3 regions of the Pseudoalteromonas sp. S1727 genome follow, and region 2 is predicted to be linked to each of the others. Evidence: predicted binding sites of a transcription regulator. Region 2 holds the regulator's gene; each other region holds the start of a gene.
What was found. The regulator sigma-54, encoded in region 2, starts transcription at its own class of promoters, with help from an activator protein. The targets are predictions, from matches to a motif close to GTTGGCACGNNNNTNGNNT.

Region 1 (2,209 bases), on a different contig from region 2:
TCGACCTGAACTTGATTTAATGTGGTGATCAAGTTCGGCATTTTATTACCCGCTGCATCGGTTAAATAGTTATGATGAGCAATATTCAAGCGTTGACCTTTTTCAATGCCATGTGCTTTACCTAAGTTGATGATCAATTTATTGTTTTCAATATGTAGAATTTTTCCTTGAGTCTCTAAGCATGCCATTGCAGCTTGTAGATCGTAACTGACGGTTTGGTTTATATCAGTAATACTTTGACCATAATCAGAGCTCCAGAACTTTTCGCTGAATACATCGATGATTTGTGTTTTTTCAAATGGCCAGATACCTTGGCTGCGATAGCTTTTTTGCCAAAGTCGTTCATACGTGGTGCCATCAAATAAAGCAAAGTCCACCTTGTATGAGCGTTGGTACGTTTCGTCTTGCCAAAATGCGTAACTATTATTGAGCTTATCACTATTAGAAATATCAACAATCTGACTCAACAGTACATACTGTGAGTTGCTGCGGCTTGATATTTCTTCTAATAGTGCATCACTGTAATCGTATTGTTGATTAAAAAACTCGCTCACGCGGATCGGAAAGTTAAAATAAGCGGTTGGCTTAGCATTCATTGCCGATTGGCTTAATGTTTTATACAGGGCTTCGCTAGTGGCTTTATTAATGTCAAAAATTTGACCCATCATGGCCTGTTCACGATTGACTAATTGCGTTTGGGTGATCGCAACAAACTTAGTGAACTCATTAGCGGGGCAGTGTTCTTGTTGTGGGAAAATATCCAAGCGTAGCGTGATCGCAAATTGATCTGACTTTCGATCTTCACTGATCATTTCTATTTTTTGAATTTCGCCGTGACTGTTTATTTTTAGTTGATCTTGCGTAAGTACGCCGTCAACTAAGGTTTGCATTGAGCTCACACGGGCACCTGAGAACACTAACGCTTGGGTGATTGCATCTTTTATGGCCGCAGATTTTGCCGCCGCCACATCATCATTTTTGATACTGGCATGGCCTGTTGATTCATACCACTGTGCTGAGCTATTAGGCGAAAAAAGGCTGGCTGTTAGCCAACTTGTGGCGATCATGATTGTTGATAAACTATGCTTCATTACCCAAACCTTATACATAAACATCTGCTATATACAGTGACAGAGCAAGGACTATACCAATTGTTTGACAACTTTGATCTAAAACGACAGTAAGTACTAATTTTGGCATTGATTGTGCATCGGTTTAGACATTATGACTTCTTTTAAGCGTGAGAGACGCCATGCGTAGTGTGATTGCAATTTGCATTTTTGCGAGTCTAGGTTTAGTAGGCTGTAGTAGTATTTTTGATAAACATGTGGAATATAAGTACATAGAGCCAGATAACTACCCAGTTTTAAAAGCGGTCGGGTATGCGCCAATTAGTGCTCAGCCCGGGGAGAATCAGTCACAGCGCTCGTTGATGGCAATTAAAGCATCTAAGCTTGAAGCGTACCGCGAGCTTGCAGAACAAGTATATGGGCAAAAGATTACCGCCGGCACCACTGTGCAAGGCAGTATTGCGCAAAATGATCAATTACACAGCCAAGTGCAAGGCATTATTAAAGGGGCGCAAGTCATTAAAAGCTATGCAGTTGGAGATACTTACGCTACCGAGTTACAGCTTGATATGAAACGTGTCCATGACTTATACATAGGCGAAATAAAGCCACGTGAAGTTAAAAAAGTCACTTATTACTAAAGTTAATTATTGAGCGTTAAATAGTCACAAAATAATGGCTAAAATATCTCACTGTTAACGCTTCAGTGCTATGCTTTATTTACTGTTTTTTACTGAATAAAGATTGTGGCAAGAAAAAGTTTGACGCGTTTTTTAGTGTACAACTCAAGGTTGCTTTTGTGAGCGAGTGTCGCTCAGTTAGTGTGCCTTTGAGTAAATGGAGTAATCGCCCGTTACTGCATTTTTTGCTGCCTCTTATATTTGCAACCTCTTTTGTGTGTGCCGATCGCCTATCGATTCAGTTCACTACCTTTTTAGAAAAAATGCACCAACAGTTTGGTCCTTCACGTGTGGCAGTTGCTCGTAATTGGCAAACAATGTTAGTCCAGTCACAGAACAAAACTGAACAACAAAAAATTTTAATCGTAAATGATTTTTTTGCTCGTAACTTGCGCTACCGAACCGATATGCAGCTTTGGCAACAAAATGATTATTGGGCAACTCCACTTGAAACTTTAG
Region 2 (2,209 bases):
ATTTAGCATTCAACATATTCGCGACAGCCAAGGTATGGCTCTATCTGGCGGTGAACGTCGTCGTGTTGAAATTGCCCGTGCATTAGCCGCAGACCCAAAATTTATCTTGTTAGATGAGCCTTTTGCTGGTGTTGATCCAATTTCAGTGTTAGATATAAAGAAGATTATTGAACACCTTAAAAACCGTGGTATTGGCGTGCTTATCACCGACCATAATGTACGAGAAACTCTTGATGTTTGTGAAAAAGCCTACATAGTTTCTCATGGGGAGTTAATTGCATCAGGCACACCTGAGCATGTACTCGCCGACCAAACAGTTCGCGATGTTTACCTAGGTGAGCAATTTAGGCTATAAAGCCACACTTTGGCTAAGCATCTGCTAAACTTAACAATGACAACAATAAAAGGATTGTTAGAGATACATGAGGCAATCACTCCAGCTGCGCATGGGCCAGCAACTTACAATGACACCGCAACTGCAACAAGCTATCCGCTTATTGCAGCTCAGCACATTGGATCTGCAGCAAGAAATTCAAGAAGCGCTAGATAGCAATCCGTTACTAGAGCTAGAAGAGCATGAGTATTCAGACGACACGGCGGGCAAGAATGAGCAAAAGCAAGATAACGACGACTTAACCGTTAGCGCCTCAGCAGATGACAAGCCCAGCGAATACGAACAAGAAAGCAGCGAAGCACTCACCAAAGAAACACTCAGTGATGAAATGGCGATGGATGTCACATGGGATGAGTACATGAGCGCTGCGCCAAATAGCTCAGCAGGCCCAATGCCAGAGGACGAATCTATATATCAAGGCGCCTCAACAGAAACCTTGCATGAATATTTAATGTGGCAGCTACAGCTAACTCCATTTAGCCCTACAGATGAAGCAATAGCCATTGCAATTGTTGAGGCCATTGATGACTCAGGTATTTTAACGCTTAGCTGTGAAGATATTGTAGAGAGCTTAAATCAAGGCAACAACGAAGAAGAAATCGAACTTGACGAAGTACAAGCGGTTTTAAAACGTATCCAATTATTTGACCCTGTAGGCATCGCGGCTCGCAGTCTACAAGAGTGTTTATGTATTCAGCTAAATCAATTTGATCCGGCAACCCCTTGGATTAATGAGACAAAAATGATTTTAACTGATCATATCGATTTATTAGCTAGTCGCGACTATCGCACTTTGATGAAAAAGACTAAGCTTAAGGAAGATGAACTAAAAGAAGTGATGACTCTGATCCACAGCCTAAATCCAAAGCCTGCGGATACCATAGTACGAGAAGAGTCAGAATACGTTATTCCTGACGTATCAGTGAAAAAAATTAAAGGCCGCTGGGTGGTTGAACTTAATCCAGACAGCATGCCAAAAATCAGAGTGAACAGCCAATATGCAGCTATGTCGCGCTCAGTAAAGTCGAGCACTGATAGTCAGTTTATTCGTTCGCATCTGCAAGAAGCTAAATGGTTTATAAAAAGCCTAGAAAGTCGCAATGACACATTGCTCAAAGTAACCAATTGCATCGTAAAACAGCAGCAAGGTTTCTTTGAACATGGCCCTGAAGCCATGCGACCTATGGTACTCAATGACGTTGCTGAAATGGTAGAGATGCATGAGTCAACAATTTCTCGTGTAACTACCCAAAAATACATGCATACCCCGCGTGGTATTTTTGAGTTAAAGTATTTTTTCTCAAGCCATGTTAGTACTGAAAATGGCGGCGAATGCTCATCGACAGCTATTCGCGCACTAATCAAAAAACTGATTAGCGCAGAAAACTCAGCGAAACCATTGAGTGATAGTAAAATTGCAGATATATTGGCAGAGCAAGGTATCAAAGTAGCTAGACGGACTATTGCAAAATACCGCGAGTCACTGGCTATTCCACCGTCAAATCAAAGAAAGAGTTTGATTTAAGGCGTAAAATCAAAAAAGGAAAATGCTTATGCAACTAAATTTAACTGGTCGTCACGTAGAAATTACTGATTCATTAAGAGACTATGTAAACAATAAGTTTGCGAAGCTTGAGAGGCATTTTGATCACATCAACAATGTCCATGTTATTCTTGACGTAGAAAAGCTAAGCCAAAAAGCAGAAGCCACCATCCATGTCAGTGGTGCTGAGTTATTTGCTTCAACTGAACATCAAGACATGTATGCAGCCATTGACGGACTAATCGACAAGCTCGACCGTCAAGTAATCAAAC
Region 3 (2,209 bases), on a different contig from region 2:
GCTAAACCATTTAGCACGGCTATCGTGCGTGCCCGGGTGCGTAATCAGTTACTGATCAAACAAAAGAATGATTTGCTTGAAATGCTAGCGTCAATTGATGGTTTGACGGAGATCCCCAATCGTCGCTATTTAGATGAAAATCTTTCGCGAGAATGGCGCCGAAGTCGCCGTGCAGGTACGCCATTATCGGTGTTATTAATGGATATAGATCACTTCAAACGTTATAACGATTGTTATGGTCATCGTGCTGGGGATGATTGTCTCAAGCGAGTGGCACATGCGTTAGTTACTGCATGTGAACGTGGTAGTGACTTTGTTGCTCGCTATGGTGGAGAGGAGTTTGCCGCTGTATTACCTAATATCAATCAACAAGAAGCATTGGTGTTTGCTAATAAGCTTAGAAGTGCTGTAAATGCTCTCAAGATACCGCATAAAGCCTCACTTAATGCTGAGCACATTACCATTAGTATCGGTATTGCTACCACTGAGTTTGGCCAAGTGTATGCTGAGCATACCTTGCTTGAAGAAGCTGATCTTGGTTTATATGAGGCGAAAGATACTGGGCGGGACAGAATTGTTGCTCGAGTTATTGCCGCAAGTGGTAAAAGTGAGTCATTACTGTAACTAAAGAGTGAATGTTTGTTCACTCTTTAGTTGATTTGAGCTTAAATAGCGTTAAGAGAATTATAAATACTATCACCCACACCAATTAACTTGTCGTTTTTAAAGACAAGTGGCGTACATTCATCTTTTGTCATTTTTCCGTCAGAGTGGATGCTGTGCGTTGCATAGAATAATACTTGGTATACATCATCTTCTTTTTTTAATAACTCTGTAAATTCAGGGGTTTTTAATTGGCTTAAAACACTCTGATAGCTGGTATCTAACGCTAGTGATGCAATTTTTTCACGATTCGCTTGATGATGTTTTTCCCAGCTTGAATTATTACCGGCCCAATGACTTTCTGCTTCGCCGTCTGATACGGCAATCACGCAGCCGGTTAAAAAAGGAGCTGTTAGTGCGGCAATTAAAAGTACTTTTTTCATTATTTTATCCTGATACTAAATAGTGTTTATTAATTTTTTATTTAGTAGCAAAGAATCTGCCAATATTTTTACTTATTAAAAATCATATGGTTATTTATTTTTTTGCAAGGTGGAAAACTGTATTTAACCACCTTGCATAGTGTTAAAGGCTAAAATTTAGTTTATTACACCAACCTATTTAAGCTTTCGCCTTGACTAAATGCACTGATATTTAGGCTCACCTGTTTCACTAAGCGAATAATTGACTCCTCGCTTGCCCATGCTATATGGGGAGTTAAAATTAAGTTGTCGCCACGATAAACGGCTAATGGGTTATTCTCTGCCGCAGGCTCTTTGGTTAATACATCAAATCCAGCTCCTGCTATTTGTTTATTAGTTAATGCCTGTGCTAACTGTGCTTCATTAACAATCCCACCGCGGGCAGTGTTAATTAAAATGGCGCTTGGTTTCATCATTGCCAGCTCTTCGCTGCCAATTAGATCTCGGCTTTCATCCGTTAATGGACAATGAATACTGATAATATCTGCATTCTTTATTGCCTGATAAAACTCCGTGCGGCCTTCTCTTGGCTTATCACCTTTGCGCTCACTGATGATCACATTTGCACCAAACGCCTTTGCAACATCAGCAACGGCTTTGCCAAGCGAGCCATAACCGATAATAGCGAAGGTTTTATCGCCAATATCATTAAAGCTATAATCCAAACGACAGAACATGTCGCTTTGTTGCCAAAGACCTTGTTGACAGTCAGCAATATAGCGGTGGGTGTTACCGAGTAAGTTGGTGATCAACGCAAAAGTATGTTGAACAACCGAAGGCGTTGAGTAGCCCGCAACATTAGTCACAGCAATACCAAACTCTTTAGCGGCTGCTAAATCAACATTGTTAGTGCCAGTTGCAGCTACACAGATAAGCTTCAACTCTGGAAGTTTTGCCAGCGTTTCACGATTAAGCACCACTTTATTGGTGATCAACACCTGAGCTCCGCTACTGTGAGCTAATACTTGTTCAGGGCTAGTTAGCGGATAGCTGGTGAAATTACCAAGCGTTTGAAAAGGCTCAAGTGATGTGCCTGCTAATGTGGCAGTATCGAGAAGGGTAATATTCATGCGCTTTCCTTATTAAATAAAATGATTTTAATGCTTGACCTTGGTGTGTACTCT

Region 1: a site for sigma-54 is predicted at 1,193-1,211, ahead of CWB85_RS10915 (LPP20 family lipoprotein). Genes of this name have one in related genera too.
Region 3: a site for sigma-54 is predicted at 1,092-1,110, ahead of CWB85_RS08655 (DUF3192 domain-containing protein). Genes of this name have one in related genera too.

The regions. Positions count from the first base shown of each region.
Region 1 covers NZ_PNDT01000039.1:13,321-15,529, reverse strand. The annotation lists gene CWB85_RS10920 (flagellar assembly protein T N-terminal domain-containing protein) at 1-1,091, opposite strand, end outside; gene CWB85_RS10915 (LPP20 family lipoprotein) at 1,253-1,711, shown strand; gene CWB85_RS10910 (transglutaminase-like cysteine peptidase) at 1,870-2,209, shown strand, end outside.
Region 2 covers NZ_PNDT01000110.1:13,283-15,491, forward strand. The annotation lists gene lptB (LPS export ABC transporter ATP-binding protein) at 1-355, shown strand, start outside; gene CWB85_RS19205 (RNA polymerase factor sigma-54) at 423-1,919, shown strand; gene hpf (ribosome hibernation promoting factor) at 1,948-2,209, shown strand, end outside.
Region 3 covers NZ_PNDT01000027.1:61,161-63,369, reverse strand. The annotation lists gene CWB85_RS08660 (diguanylate cyclase domain-containing protein) at 1-624, shown strand, start outside; gene CWB85_RS08655 (DUF3192 domain-containing protein) at 666-1,046, opposite strand; gene CWB85_RS08650 (D-2-hydroxyacid dehydrogenase) at 1,211-2,155, opposite strand.